Regions from separate parts of the Kitasatospora acidiphila genome, predicted to be linked through region 1. Evidence: riboswitches for the same ligand, from Rfam matches in the RefSeq annotation. Region 1 holds a riboswitch; each other region holds the start of a gene.
The links. Region 1 has a riboswitch for cyclic di-AMP ahead of E6W39_RS43530 (transglycosylase family protein). Riboswitches for the same ligand answer to the same signal wherever they lie in the genome.
Positions count from the first base shown of each region.

Region 2: linked by a shared signal. The riboswitch ahead of E6W39_RS42600 (LysM peptidoglycan-binding domain-containing protein) and the one ahead of E6W39_RS43530 (transglycosylase family protein) in region 1 are both predicted to bind cyclic di-AMP.
Region 3: linked by a shared signal. The riboswitch ahead of E6W39_RS34975 (transglycosylase family protein) and the one ahead of E6W39_RS43530 (transglycosylase family protein) in region 1 are both predicted to bind cyclic di-AMP.

Region 1 covers NZ_VIGB01000003.1:3,712,184-3,717,182, reverse strand. The annotation lists gene E6W39_RS17370 (MazG family protein) at 1-182, shown strand, start outside; gene E6W39_RS17365 (SDR family NAD(P)-dependent oxidoreductase) at 193-606, opposite strand; gene E6W39_RS17360 (cytochrome P450 family protein) at 750-2,021, shown strand; cyclic di-AMP (ydaO/yuaA leader) riboswitch at 2,226-2,427, shown strand; gene E6W39_RS43530 (transglycosylase family protein) at 2,518-3,153, shown strand; gene eno (phosphopyruvate hydratase) at 3,367-4,653, shown strand; gene E6W39_RS17345 (FtsB family cell division protein) at 4,788-4,999, shown strand, end outside.
Region 2 covers NZ_VIGB01000003.1:271,051-276,049, forward strand. The annotation lists gene E6W39_RS02340 (serine hydrolase domain-containing protein) at 1-998, shown strand, start outside; cyclic di-AMP (ydaO/yuaA leader) riboswitch at 1,164-1,329, shown strand; gene E6W39_RS42600 (LysM peptidoglycan-binding domain-containing protein) at 1,333-2,148, shown strand; gene E6W39_RS02350 (MarR family winged helix-turn-helix transcriptional regulator) at 2,292-2,714, opposite strand; gene E6W39_RS02355 (LLM class flavin-dependent oxidoreductase) at 2,905-3,807, shown strand; gene E6W39_RS02360 (methylated-DNA--[protein]-cysteine S-methyltransferase) at 3,864-4,373, opposite strand; gene E6W39_RS02365 (hypothetical protein) at 4,664-4,999, shown strand, end outside.
Region 3 covers NZ_VIGB01000003.1:7,402,904-7,407,902, reverse strand. The annotation lists gene E6W39_RS43790 (ATP-binding protein) at 1-773, shown strand, start outside; gene E6W39_RS34985 (DUF397 domain-containing protein) at 788-1,024, opposite strand; gene E6W39_RS34980 (hypothetical protein) at 1,499-2,461, shown strand; cyclic di-AMP (ydaO/yuaA leader) riboswitch at 2,980-3,124, shown strand; gene E6W39_RS34975 (transglycosylase family protein) at 3,132-4,298, shown strand; gene E6W39_RS34970 (hypothetical protein) at 4,457-4,666, shown strand; gene E6W39_RS34965 (LacI family DNA-binding transcriptional regulator) at 4,777-4,999, opposite strand, start outside.

The DNA.
Region 1 (4,999 bases):
CCGGGGTGCCGGACGCGCCCTACGAGCTGCCGGCCGAGCTGACCGAGGAGAGCGCGGGCGCCCTGCTGCTGGCCGTGGTGCAGCGGGCGCACGACGCCAGGGTGGATCCGGACGCGGCGCTGCGGCGCGCCGCGCGCGGCTACCGGGCGGCCGTGCGGGCCGCGGAGGGCCTGGCCGACTGAGCGGGACGGGTCAGGCCGCGGTGCGCCTGACCGGCTCCCGCTGCGGCGGCAGCAGTTCGCCGATCGCCTCGCTCAGCGGGTAGAGCAGCTCGGCCAGCCGGTCCAGGTCGCCGGGGAGGTCGGCCAGGGTGACGATCCGCTCGCCGTCCGGGCCGGCCACGCAGAACAGGTCGATCCGGCCCAGGTGCTTCTCGCAGGTGTCGACCAGGGCGGCGATGTCGCTGGGCTGGTGGATGTCCGAGGAGACACCGACCACCGGGCAGCCGGTGCGGTCCAGGGCGGCGGCCAGGTCCTCGGCGACGCCGACCCGGGGGTGCGCCAGCAGCAGACCGGTGGCTCCCGCTGCGGCGAACCGGCGGGCCGGCGCGTCGCCGTCGCCGCCGTCGAGCACCGCGATGACCACCACTTGCCCGGCTACTCGCATGGCCTGACTCCTCTCCGTGGGCACCACCGCACTGTGGCCCACCCATTAATCGGGGATCGTAGGCTTCGCCTGACCCTCCGCAACAGGGATTACCCGGCAGGTGACCAGACTCACTCCCACTTGGGAACGGATACGGTCAAGACATGCCCAACCAGCCGCCCGCCCCGATGCCGCCCCTGTTCACCTGGGAGTTCGCCGCCGATCCCTACCCGGCGTACGCCTGGCTGCGGGAGCACGCCCCGGTGCACCGCACCACGCTGCCCAGCGGGGTGGACGCCTGGCTGGTGACGCGGTATGCGGACGCCCGGCAGGCGCTGGCCGACAGCCGGCTCTCCAAGAACCCGGCGCACCACAGTGAGCAGGCGCACCGCACCGGTCGGGTCGGCATCCCGGGGGAGCGGCAGGCCGATCTGATGACCCACCTGCTGAACATCGACCCGCCGGACCACACCCGGCTGCGGCGGCTGGTCTCCAAGGCGTTCACCCCGCGCCGGGTGGCCGAGTTCGAGCCCCGGGTGCAGCGCCTGACCGACCGGCTGATCGACACCTTCGCGGCGCGCGGCTCGGCCGATCTGATCCACGAGTTCGCGTTCCCGCTGCCGATCTACGCGATCTGCGACCTGCTGGGGGTGCCGGCCGAGGACCAGGACGACTTCCGTGACTGGGCCGGGATGATGATCCGCCACGGCGGTGGTCCGCGCGGCGGCGTGGCCCGGGCGGTCAAGAAGATGCGCGCCTATCTGCTGGAGCTGATCCACCGCAAGCGCGGGGGGGAGTTGGGCGAGGACCTGATCTCCGGTCTGATCCGGGCGAGCGACCACGGCGAGCACCTGACCGAGAACGAGGCCGCCGCCATGGCCTTCATCCTGCTGTTCGCCGGCTTCGAGACGACCGTCAACCTGATCGGCAACGGCGTCTTCGCGCTGCTGAACCACCCGGAGCAGCGGGCCCGCCTGCAGGCCTCGGTGGCGGCCGGGGAGACCGGGCTGCTGACCACCGCGGTCGAGGAACTGCTGCGCTACGACGGCCCGGTGGAGCTGGCCACCTGGCGGTTCGCCACCTCGCCGCTGAGCATCGGCGGGGTGGACATCCCGGTCGGCGATCCGGTGCTGGTGGTGCTGGCCGCGGCCGATCGCGACCCGGCCAGGTTCGACCAGCCGGACACCATGGACCTGGCCCGCCGGGACAATCCGCACCTGGGGTTCGGGCACGGCATCCACTACTGCATCGGCGCGCCGCTGGCCCGGCTGGAGGGCCAGCGGGCGCTGGCCACGCTGCTGACCCGGCTTCCGGACCTGCGACTCGCCGCCGAGCCGGGGGAGTTGCGCTGGCGCGGCGGTCTGATCATGCGCGGACTGCGCGAACTGCCGGTTTCGTTCACGCCCGAAAAGCCCGCGGACGCAGTCGAAAACTGAGTGTGCGCCAACTCCCGCCGTTGTGACGGCGCGTCGGAAGCATCGGTGCAGTCATGGTCTGAATGCGGATCAAATCGGTCAAACCTGACCGGTTGGTAGGCGATGCATGACGCACCGTAATTTCCGCGTGATGTGGGCGATATGAGCTTGTGATTGGTCAGTAGATCTGCTTACTCTCCCAGGAGTTCGCGTAGGCGAACCCCGCACGCGAGTACGCCGAATCCTGCCCATCGCGTCGCCGGGACACCTGACCACCAGGGGGCAGGGGCGGGGGACCCAGGTTTTTCTGCCGTCTCCCACGGCTAGGGGTGAAGCCGACCGCCGGAGCGATCCGAGCGGGCGGCCGGGCCAACCTCACCGGTCCGAACCCGACAGCTCACCTCGCAGGCGTGCGGAGAGGGACGTCTCAATGCTGTTTGGCACCGGCCGCCATCGTCGCCGTACCACCGCAGAGAAGGCCATCGCCGTAGCCGGCTTGGCAGGCGCGGGAGTTGCGATGCCGCTGCTCACCGCGACCGGCGCGCACGCCGCCCCGGTCTCCGTGTGGGACGGCGTGGCGAACTGCGAGAGCACCAGCAACTGGTCGATCAACACCGGCAACGGCTTCTACGGCGGGCTGCAGTTCACCAACTCGACCTGGGCCGCGTACGGCGGCACCCAGTACGCCCCGCGGGCCGACCTGGCCAGCAAGGACCAGCAGATCGCGGTCGCCGAGCGGGTGCTGGCCTCGCAGGGGCCGGGCGCCTGGCCGGTCTGCTCGGTCAAGGCCGGGCTGACCCAGGGCGGCGCCCCGGCCTCCGCGAACCCCGGCGGCGGCGCGGCCGCCTCCCGGTCCGCCGAGCGGTCGGCCCAGCCCCAGCAGGCCAAGCCGCAGCAGGCCCAGCCCAGGTCGGCCGCCCCGCAGCACCGGTCGACCCCGAAGCCGGCCCAGCCGAAGCCGGCCCCGCAGCCCGCCGAGCCGTCCACGGCCGGTGCCCACGAGTACACCGTCCGGCCCGGCGACACGCTCTCCACCATCGCCCAGGGCCAGCAGGTGATCGGCGGCTGGCAGGCGCTCTACCAGGCCAATCACGCGACGGTCGGCCAGGACCCAAACCTGATCTTCCCCGGCCAGACGCTCCACCTCGGCTGACCCGCCGACGCCCGGCCCCCGGGGCCGCCGCACCGGCGGCGGCCCCGGACCGGGGCGGACGGGCATTCAGGTGAACTACCGACAGGTAGCAGAACCACACCGTGAGACGGGAGCCAGGTCCCGGTCTCCGGTCGGGCCGGTGCGGTTAGGCTCTGGTCGTAAGGCCCCCGTCCTCCCGCTGTCCCCAGGACCGCTTCCGCAAGGAGATGCATAGTGCCGTCCATCGATGTCGTCGTCGCACGCGAGATCCTCGACTCCCGCGGCAACCCCACGGTCGAGGTCGAGGTCGGCCTCGACGACGGCAGCACCGGCCGTGCCGCCGTCCCGTCCGGCGCCTCCACCGGAGCCTTCGAGGCGCTGGAGCTGCGTGACGGTGACAAGAACCGCTACGGCGGCAAGGGCGTGGAGAAGGCCGTCCTCGCCGTCATCGAGCAGATCGGCCCGGAGCTGGTCGGCTACGACGCCACCGAGCAGCGGCTGATCGACCAGGCGATGCTCGACCTGGACGCCACCCCGGACAAGTCCTCGCTCGGCGCCAACGCCATCCTCGGCGTCTCGCTGGCCGTGGCGCACGCCGCCTCCGAGGCCTCGGACCTGCCGCTCTTCCGCTACCTGGGCGGCCCGAACGCGCACGTCCTGCCGGTCCCGATGATGAACATCCTCAACGGCGGCGCGCACGCCGACTCCAACGTGGACATCCAGGAGTTCATGATCGCGCCGATCGGCGCCGAGTCGTTCTCCGAGGCGCTGCGCTGGGGTGCCGAGGTCTACCACACCCTCAAGGCGGTGCTGAAGGAGCGCGGCCTGTCCACCGGCCTGGGCGACGAGGGCGGCTTCGCCCCGAACCTGGAGACCAACCGCGCCGCGCTGGACCTCATCACCGAGGCCATCAAGCAGGCCGGCTACGTGCCGGGCAAGGACATCGCGCTGGCCCTGGACGTCGCCGCCACCGAGTTCTACAAGGACGGCGCCTACCAGTTCGAGGGCAAGTCGCTGTCGGCCGCCGAGCTGATCGACTACTACGCCGACCTGGTCGACTCCTACCCGCTGGTCTCCATCGAGGACCCGCTGAACGAGGAGGACTGGGAGGGCTGGAAGGCCATCACCGACAAGCTCGGCAGCAAGGTCCAGCTGGTCGGTGACGACCTGTTCGTCACCAACCCGGAGCGCCTGGCCCGGGGCATCGAGACCGGCACCGCCAACGCGCTGCTGGTGAAGGTGAACCAGATCGGTTCGCTGACCGAGACCCTGGACGCCGTCGAGCTGGCCCAGCGCAACGGCTACCGCTGCATGATGTCGCACCGCTCGGGCGAGACCGAGGACGTCACCATCGCCGACCTGGCCGTCGCCACCAACTGCGGCCAGATCAAGACCGGTGCCCCGGCCCGCTCGGACCGCGTCGCCAAGTACAACCAGCTGCTGCGCATCGAGGAGATCCTCGACGACGCCGCCGAGTACGCGGGCCGCGCCGCGTTCCCGCGCTTCCGCTCTGCGGAGTAAAAGGCACAGTCGCTCCGCCGAGCAGTAGGCCGAGCAAGTTCGAGGGCTGACGAACTCGGCAAATGACCGGTGCCCCGGCCGCCACCGCTTAGGGTGGGGCCGGGGCACCGGCGCGACGGAGGGGCGAGGAGTTCATGGCAGCGTGGAAGTTCCCGGGGCGGCCGCGGTTCACCAGCCGGGCCACCGTGCTGGTGCTGGTGCTCTGCTCGCTGGTGGCGATCCTGGCCTATCCGGCACGTCAGTTCATCAACCAGCGGGACGAGATCGCCGCCCAGCGGGTCAAGGCCGAGCAGGCCAAGAACGCGGTGCAGCAGCTGACCGCCGAGAAGGCCCGCTGGCAGGACCC
Region 2 (4,999 bases), 3.4 Mb from region 1:
GCACCCCCGGCTCGCTGCGCCCGGAGCTGTCCGAGCTGCTGGAGGAGCAGCCGTTCCGCTACCCGGCCGGGGAGCGCTTCCGCTACTCCAACCCGGGGTACGCGCTGCTGGGCGCGCTGGTCGCGCGGCTGCGCGGCGAGCCGTGGGGGGAGGTGCTGCACCACGAGGTGCTGGAGCCGCTGGGGTTGATCCGCACCACGCTGCTGCCGCAGGCCCCGCACGCGGGCGGGTTCGCGGTGCACCCGTGGGCCGACGTGATGATGCCGGAGCCGCTCACCGACACCGGGGAGATGGCGCCGGCCGGCCAACTCTGGTCCACGGCAGCCGATTTGTGCCGGTGGGCGGCGTTCCTGGTCGGCGGGGACGACAAGGTGCTGGCCGCCGGGACGCTGGCCGAGATGCGCCGGCCCGCGAGCGCGCCCGAGGGCGACTGGACGCTCTGCCACGGCCTGGGCCTGGAGGTGAAGCGGCAGGACGGCCGGCTGCTGGTGGGCCACACCGGCTCGATCCCGGGATTCGTGGCCGGGTTGTGGGCGAGCGAGAGCGAGGATCTGGCAGGGGTCGCGCTGGCCAATGTGACGTCCGGCACGTCCACTGGAACGATCGCCGCCGATCTGGTGCGGATCGTGGCCGAGCACGAGCCGCGGTTCCCGGCGCCGTGGCGCCCGTTCACCGACGCCGATCCCAGCCTGCTCGCGCTGACCGGGCCCTGGTACTGGGGGACGAGGTCGCTCGCCGTGCATCTGCGGGCGGGCGGCGAGCTGGAGCTGCGGGAGCCGGCCAGCGCCTCGGCGCCCACTCGGCTGCGCCCGGAGGCCGACGGCAGCTGGACCTGTCTGGACGGCTACTACGCGGGCGAGCCGCTGCGGGTCGGCCACGCCGCGGACGGCTCGGTCAGCCACCTTGACCTGGGCGGACTCATCCTGACCAGAGCGCCGTACGGCCCGGCGGAGGCGGTTCCGGGAGGTGTCGACCCGACCGGCTGGCACGCCGGCTGACTCATCGTCAGACACCCCGGTCGATCTCCCATGCCTCCCCCGGCCGAAACATGAGACAGCTCACATCAGCTTGTGATACGGCCGATGGTTTGTTTACGGTTCTTCTCGTTCGTCCTCACACGAACCTCGCTCTCCGGAACGCCGAGCCTTGCCGCCGGACCGAGCGAGTCACGTGCACCTAGCACCACGGCAAGGGCGGGGGACCCACAGGTAAGACCGCCCCACCCGGAGCTTCTCCGGGCGGGGCTTGGGGTGAAGCCGCGCCTAGCGCGGCCGGGCAACTCCAGCCCGAACCCGACAGCTCACCTCGTAGGCGTGGGAGAGGAAACACTTCATGCTCTCGACCAACGGTCGTCCCAGCCTGCCCAGCCGCTCCGCCCTCAAGCGCGCCGTCGCCGTCGCCGTGGTGGCCGGCGTGGGTGCCGGTCTCCCGCTGATCGCCGCCGGTGGCGCCAACGCCGCCACCCCGCAGCACTACGGCCACCACGCCGTGCAGTCCCACCACGAGGACGCTGCCCCGGTCGCCGCCCAGCCGGCCGCCGCGCAGGCTCCGGCCCAGGCCGCCCCGGCGAGCTACACCGTCGTCTCCGGCGACACCCTGTTCAAGATCGCCAACGCCCACAACGTGCAGGGCGGCTGGCAGAAGCTCTACGACCTGAACAAGTCGGTGCTCAGCAATCCGAACGTGATCTACCCGGGTCAGCACCTTGCCCTGGGTGCCGCCCAGCACCAGGCCGCCGCCCCGGCGCCGGCCCAGCAGCAGAGCGCCCCGGTCCAGCACAAGTCCGCCCCGGCCGCGAGCACCTCCGCCGCCGTGCAGACCACCACCCAGGCCGCCGCCCCGGCGCCGGTCGCGTCCACCCCGGGCTCGCTGCAGGCGCTGGCCGCCTCCATCGTCCCGGCCGACCAGCTGGCCTCGTTCGACCAGATCATCAGCCACGAGAGCGGCTGGAACGTGTCCGCCACCAACCCGAGCTCCGGCGCCTACGGCCTGCCGCAGGCCCTGCCCGGCAACAAGATGGCGTCCGCCGGTGCCGACTGGCAGACCAACCCGGCCACTCAGCTGCGCTGGGCCCTGCAGTACATGAACCAGACCTACGGCAGCCCGAACGCCGCCTGGGCGTTCTGGCAGACCCACTCGGCGTACTAAGCCGCCTGACCCGGTCTCACCGGTCGGACCTGTCCGACCGACCGGTGCTGCTGTACCGCTGATCCCCTCTCAGCCCTTGGCCGGTCGGCCCGACTCCGCGTCGGGCCGGCCGGCCTCGGCGTTTCCCGGGGACGGCGGCGGAGTCAGTCGGCCTCGCCGTAGCGGACCAGGTAGCGGGCGAATCCGGCCAGGTCGTCGTCGTCCCAGCCGGTGAACCGCTCCAGGAAGGACTGCCGGCGCATCTGGTAGGCCTCGTTGAGCAGTTTCAGGCCCGCCTCGCTGGGCCGCAGGATCTGGCCGCGGTGGTCGTCGGGGTCCACCTCCCGGACGATCACCCCGAGCTTCTCCAGGGCGCCGACCTGACGGCTGACCGTGGACTTGTCGAGCATGAAGTGGGCCGCCAGGTCGGCTGCCCGGCAGCCGCCGCGCTCGTGCATCAGGTCGAGCATGCTGTAGCTCACCAGGGACAGCTCGGGGTGCAGTTGCGAGGCCTTGTGCCGGGCCCGCCGGGCGAAGGCGGTCAGCTCGCGCTGGATGGTCTCGATCGAGGCGTCTCGGCCGGACAACGACGTCTCCTACAAGGGCAGGGGCTACGGTTACCAGTGGCTACTGGTTGCAGAGCACAACATTACTGCCAGCGCGGCCACCCAGGGTGACATGACCGCCCCCGTGGCTGACGTCCCGTCAGGTATTTTCTAGGGTGGCGCTCGGGGCGGGCGACTCGCCGGTCCCCGAACTCGGGAGAGGTGGCTCACCATGCAGCTGGGAGTATCCCTGGAACCGCCGCGCTGGCCGACCGGCGCCGCCGGCCTGGTCCTGCGGACCGCGCTACGGGCCGAACAGCTCGGCCTGGACTATCTGCTGGCGTCGGACCATCTGCTGCACAGCGAAGGCGGCGCGGTCCTCGATCCGCTGACCCTGCTCTCGGCGGTGGCCGGCGCGACCTCGCGGATCCGGCTCGCCACCAGCATCCTGGCGCTGCCCTACCGCCACCCGCTCACGGTCGCCCAGCAGGCGGCGGGGCTGGACGTGCTCTCCGGCGGACGGTTCGCGCTCGGCGTCGGCACCGGCTGGGATCCGGCGGAGTTCGCCGCCCTCGGACTCGACGTGCGGCAGCGCGGCGCCCGCACCGACGAGGCGCTGGCCGTGCTGCGGGCGCTCTGGAACGGCGCGCCGGTCGACTTCGAGGGCCGGTTCACCACGCTGGCCAAGGCGGTGCCCGCGACCGCGCCGCGCGCCAAGGGCGGGCCGGACATCTGGGTCGGCGGCCAGAGCGACGCCGCGCTGCGCCGGGCGCTGCGCTTCGGTGACGGCTGGCACGGCGGGGTGAGCACGCCGGAGCAGGTGCACGAGGTGCGTGGGCGGCTGGACGCCTTCGGCGAGCAGGTCGACCGCGATCCGGGCGACCTGATGCTCTCCTCGGTGTGCTTCGTGGTGCCGCCCGGCTTCGAGCCGGCGGTGCCGCTGCCCGGTGAGCCGCTGGGCGGGCCGGGCGCGAGCACGGCGCAGCTGGTCGACGCACTCGGCCGGCTCGGCAGCGCGGGACTGTCCCTGGTCTCGCTCTGGATGCCACTGGACGCACTGCAGCTGAACGACGCCCTCGACTGGGTGGCCACCGAACTGCTCGGCCAGCTGCGCGCCGTCGAGCCCGCCGAGTAGGCGCCGCTTGCGCCGGTGCGCGGGCGACCCGGTAACCGGCCGCCCGCGCACCGTGATCAGCCGAGCTGCTGCGGCAGGGCCCCCTCGCGCACCAGCAGGAACTCCTTGCGCTCCAGCCCGCCCGCATAGCCGGTGAGCGCGCCGGTCGCGCCGACCACCCGGTGGCACGGCCGCACCAACAGCACCGGGTTCGCCCCGATCGCGGCGCCGACCGCCCGGACGGCCGCGCGTGGCGCCCCGATCTGCTCGGCGAGCCGCCCATAGGTCGTGGTGGCGCCGTACGGAATGGCATCGACGGCCTGCCAGACCCGCTGCTGGAACTCGGTGCCCTCGGCGTGCAGCTCGATGGTGAACTCGGTCACCTCGCCCGCGAAGTAGCCGCGCAGCTGCTCGGCGATCCCGGCGAAGGCCGCCGGATCGTCCACCCAGCCGTCCTGGACGACGGCGGCGCGCTTCTGCCCGGTCATCGACAGCGAGCGCAGTGCGACCCCGCCCGGCGCGGCGCCGTCCCGCTCGCCGACCAGCAGCAGCGGACCGAGCGGACTGTCGACGGTGGTGTGGACGATGCCGCCCACCTTCGCGCCCGCCTTGGTGCTCGTCTTCGTGCTCGACTGAACGGTGCTGCTCACAGCGGTCTGCCTCTCTTCCTGCTGATCCTGCTACCCCTCTACTGTGCCGCCCTCCGAGGGCCGGCACCGGCGGATTTCGGACCTGGCATTCTGGTAAGGGCAAGTGTGATTCTCACTTTTTGATCACAATCACTTCACCGGTTACTCTCGATTGAGGTTCAAATTCGAACCAGCCCTGGCGTCCACCTCCGACGTCACCACCGAGGAAGCCGAGGAACAGGATCGAGATGGCCAAGCAGCCCCGCGACAAGCAGCCCGCCGACCGGATAGCCGACCGCCGGGCCAAGGCGGCCGCCGCCCGGCAGGCCGAGCTGAAGGCCGAGCGCCGGCGCCGCCTGCTGGTCCGCTCGGCCGTCGGCGCGCTGGCCCTCGCCGTGCTCGGTGGGGTCGGCGCCGCGGTGGCCTCCCAGAGCTCCGGCTCGCACGGCAGCACGGCCGCCGCGATGCCCGCGCATCCGCGCACCACCGCCGACGGGCGGACCAGCGCGGCCCCCTGGAACGCACCGGCCGACGCGAGCGCCGCGGTGGCCGCCGCCGGCCTGCCGATGCTGAGCAGCGAGGGC
Region 3 (4,999 bases), 3.7 Mb from region 1:
CGGCGCTTGCCATCGACCCTGACGTGGTCACCTGCACGCTCCCCCCTCGCTATGACGCGGTGAAGACCGCCCGCGACTTCACCAGAACCTCCCTGCAGCGCTGGGGCCTTGGCGACATGTTCGACGATGTCGCCCTGGTCGCCTCGGAGTTGGTCACCAACGCGCTGCGGCACGCGATCGGCCAGCCGACCGCGGCGGACCTGCCGGGCCGGCAGCCGTTCCCGATCCAGCCGGGCCCGGTCGACGGCCGGCTGCCGATCCGGATCAGCCTGGTCCACCGGGGGGACCAACTGGTCTGCGCCGTCAGCGATCCGAGCTGCCAGGGGCCGGTCACCCGGGAGGCCGACTTCGTGGCCGAGTCGGGCCGGGGGCTGCACCTGGTCGATTCGTTCAGCCGCTCCTGGGGCTGGCACCCGCTGGCCTCCGGGACCGGCAAGGTGGTCTGGGCCGTTTTCCAGGCCGAGGGGCACCGACTTCGCTGTCCTCCGCGGCAGTTGACGCCGCGTCGATCGGACGTCACCGCCGCTCAGCCTGACGGGCCCATCCGCCCGACCGAACGCCGCGCCGTCGCGCGGCGTTTCGCGTTCCCGGGGCCGACCCGCGGGTCCAGCCTGCGGTTGCCGGAGCGAGCAGCCGAACCGCGCGGCCGAACTGCGCAGCCAACCCGGGGGTCCAACCGACAAGGGGCGCCGAGGACATGCGAAACGCCGCCGCAGACTCCCCTGTGCCGCGGCGGCGCCCAGTCCGATCGGCAGGCCCGGCAAGCGGCCTGACGGTGGCTCGGGGATCAGGCGACCAGGTGGTCGAACTCCCCGTCCTTGACACCCAGCAGCAGCGCCTCGATCTCGTCCCGGGTGTAGATGAGGGCCGGGCCGTCCGGGAAGCGCGAGTTGCGCATGGCGACGGCGCCACCATCGAGGGCCGCCAGCTCCACGCAGTTGCCCTTGGAGTTGCTGTGGCGACTCTTCTGCCAGACCACGCCTTCGAGGTCTGCCGCGGGCATGCCGTTGTACGTGTGGTGCATCGAATTCTCCCAAGAGCTGGAGTGCTCATAGCGCTCGGCGCCCGACCGCTCCGGCCGCCGGCCGCCTCCGGCTCGTACGGGCAGGGCGAATGCCTTACTTGTCGTGATGATAACGCTAATGCACGTGCATCGGCATGCGATTTTGCGCGTGCACCGTCAGGAACTTGATGTGACAAACCCTCGCCAAACCGACACAATCCGCCAGACAGAACTGGACATTTGAGGGTGATTCAGCTCTTCGATCGTCACCCCGTGTCAGGGGACGTCCACGACCCTCTGACCGGTTCGGCCATTGACAGGCCCATTCCACGGTCGAGTTCGCATCCGAACCCTCACACTCCGTCACATCAATGGAACGAGAGGCCGGTTTTCCGGACGCCGGGCCTGGCCATCGGCGGAGCGGAGCCGGACGGCGGGCAATCGACCGGCAGCCCGATGCGGACTGATCACGCGTATGTCCTACGATTCTGCGCCATGAGCACTGCAGCCATCCCGGGCGCACAACTGCCCGTCCGCACGCCAGGCTCCCGAGCACGGGGGCGCCACCGCCGTCCCGAGCGCCCCGAGGTCCCGGTCGGCGCGGCGCCGCTGGTCCTCGCGGTGCCGGCCGAGGCGACGCCCGAGGCGGTGGCGGTGGTCGACGAGCTGATCTCGGTGATCCGCGGCGAACAGCCCGGCATCGAAATGCTGGCCGGCTGGCTGCCGACCACGGCCGCCGAGCCGGCGGCCCAGCAGGAGCGAGACGAGCAGGACGCTCCCCAGGCACAGCCGGGCCACGCCGCCCCCACCGTGGCCGACCTGGTGGCCCGGGCCGCCGAGCTGGGCCTGCCCGCCCCGGTGCTGGTGCCGCTGGTCACCGGACCGCATGACTTCCTGGCCGGGCTGCACCAGCTCGCCGCCGAGACCGGGGCGCAGGTGACCGAGCCGCTCGGCCCGCACCCGCTGCTGGCCGAGGCGGTGCACGTGCGGCTCTCCGAGGCCGGCCTGGCCCGCGCCGACCGCGCCCGCCTGTTCGCCATCGCCACGGCCGCCGACGGCGTGGTGCTGACCACCGTGGGCGGCGAGGAGGCCGCCGCGGCGGCCGGCGTCACCGGCGTGCTGCTCGCGGCCCGGCTGGCGGTGCCGGTGGTGGCCGCCGCCCTGGACGTGCCCGGCTCGGTGGCCGGCGCCGTCGAGCACCTGCGGGCCACCGGCTCGCAGCGGCCCGCCCTGGCCCCGCTGGTGATCGGCCCCGAGGTGAGCGGCGAGGCGCTGCTGGCCGCCGCCGAGGAGACCGGCTGCCCGAGCGCCGCGCCGATCGGCGCCTACCCGACGGTCGGTCAGCTGATCGCCTCGGTGTACCTGGCCGCGCTGCCCGAGCCCGCCGAGCCCGACCCGGTCACGGAGGGCCCGCAGCTCCCCGCACAGCCCGCTGGAGAGGCTTCTGAGGAGGCCTGAGCCCCCGCAGTCCGGCTGGCCCCGTTCACGTCCCCCTGGGACGCGGACGGGGCCTTTCGCATGCCCGGACACCCGCCGACACCCGCCGGCCCCACTGGCAGGGGCTCAGTTCGTGGGCATGCCTTCACAAGGTTCGTCAATCTGCCCGTATCTGTCCGTTTTGACCCTTCTAGCACCCCGTCAGGCCGCCGGTCTCGAATTGGTAACGAGTACCTGTCAGAGCACCTTCAAGTCCCTTGGAAGTTGCCGGGAAAGCCTCCTGCGAGGGCCTCGGATTTTGAACGGCCCATCAGCCTGAAAGAGCGGCAACTTCGCTGGCGAACAACCCAGTTGCCGGTTCCCGACCCAACACTCCATCAGCTACCGGCACATCGCGATCTTGAAGGTCAAGTGAATACTGTGTGATGTCACTCACAGCTGTTTGCGATTCCTTCTTATGTCTGTCTAACGTGCTCCCCGTTCGTGGTCACACGGACCCAGCAGACCGGACGCCGAGTCCTGCCACCGACCCTGCTGGCGGCGCGAAAACGCAACCACGGCAGGAGCGGGGGACCCAGGTAAGCCGCCCCGGGAGACCGGGGCTTGGGGTGAAGCCGTGCACGCACGGCCGGGCAACTCCAGCCCGAATCCGACAGCTCACCTCGTAGGCGTAGGAGAGGAACGCGTCTTCATGCTGCCCACGACTGGCACGAACCGTCCCCGCAACGCCAAGCGCGCGATTGCCGCCACCGGCCTGCTCGGCCTGGGCCTGGCCCTGCCGTGCATCACCGCCACCACCGCCTCCGCCGCGCCGGTCTCGGTGTGGGACAAGGTCGCCGCCTGCGAGAGCACCAACAACTGGAGCATCAACACCGGCAACGGCTTCTACGGCGGCCTGCAGTTCACCTCCTCCACCTGGGCGGCCTACGGCGGCACCCAGTACGCCCCGCAGGCCAACCTGGCCACCAAGGACCAGCAGATCGCCGTCGCCGAGAAGGTGCTCGCCGACCAGGGCCCCGGCGCCTGGCCGGTCTGCTCCATCCAGGCGGGCCTGACCGCCGGCGGCGCCCCGGCGCAGGTCGACACCGGCGCCGGCAGCACCAGCAGCACCCCGGCGCCGACCCCCGCCGCCCCGGCTGCCCCCGCCGCCCCGGCGCAGCAGCAGGCTCCGGCGCCGAAGGCCGCCCCGGCGCAGCACGCCGACCGCGAGACCTACACCGTGGTGCCCGGCGACTGGCTGTCCACCATCGCCCAGAAGCACAACGTGGACGGCGGCTGGCAGAAGCTCTACGACCTCAACAAGTCGGTGCTGACCCAGGGCCCGAACTGGATCTACCCGGGCGAGAAGCTCGACCTCGGCACGGTCGCCGTGGCCACCCCCGCGGCGCCCGCCAAGAACGCTGACGACTCCTCGGACGCCGCCACCCCGGCCCCGGCCTCGCTCCCGGCCCGCACCACCAGCCTGCAGAGCAGCTCCACCAGCACCCAGAGCGCCACCGGTGCCTTCGCCGCCGCGGTCAGCTTCGCGGAGTCCAAGGTCGGCCAGGCCTACGTCTGGGGCGGCAGCAGCAACGGCGGTTGGGACTGCTCCGGCCTGACCCAGGCCGCGATGGCCCAGGCCGGCGTCTCCATCCCGCGCATCGCCGCCGACCAGGCCGCCGCCTCCACCCGGGTGTCGCTGGCCAGCCTGCAGCCGGGCGACCTGCTCTTCTGGTCCAGCAACGGCAGCGACTCCGGCGTCTACCACGTGGGCCTGTACGTGGGCGGCGGCAAGTTCGTGGAGGCCGCCAACCCGAGCGCCGGCGTGAAGTACGAGACCATCTCGAACTACACCCCGGACTTCGCCGGCCGGGTCTGACCCGCCGCACCGCCGGCGGGCCCCGACCCGCCGCGCACCGAAAGCAGCCGAGGGCCGCCTCCCGCACGTGGGGCGGCCCTCGGCCGTCCCGGTCGGGCCCTGGCAGGGCGCGGCGCCACGCGGCATGCTGAGGGCTCCGGCAGACCCGAGGAGAACCCGTGCCCAAGCCCAAGGTGACCGTCAGCCTGGACGCCGATCTGGCCATCGACGTGATGATGCTCAGCGGCGCCGGCAATCCGCAGGACGCGGTCGAACTGATCGTCCGTGACTATCTGGCGCGCTCCCGGCGGACCGAGGCCCGCACCGGGGAGGCCGACGATGCCGGCCGGCTCACCCACGAGCGGCGCAGCGACGCCGAGAGCGGCTGACCGGCCGACCAGCTGACCGGCCGAGCGGCCGACCGCCCGCCCGCGGAACGCGAAGTGCCGCCGACCCCGAAGGGCCGGCGGCACCCGCTGAGCGGCACTGAGATGGACTCTTATCGCGGCCGGGCTCCGGTGGAGCCGCGCATCACCAGCTCCGGCTGGAACATGAACTCGGTCCGCTGGGTGGACTGGCCGCCGACCTCCTCGAGGAGCGCGTCCACCGCGGCGGTGGCCATCGCCTCCACCGGCTGGCGGATGGTGGTGAGCGGCGGCTCGGTGAAGGCGATCAGCGGCGAGTCGTCGAAGCCGACCACCGAGACGTCTCCCGGCACGCTC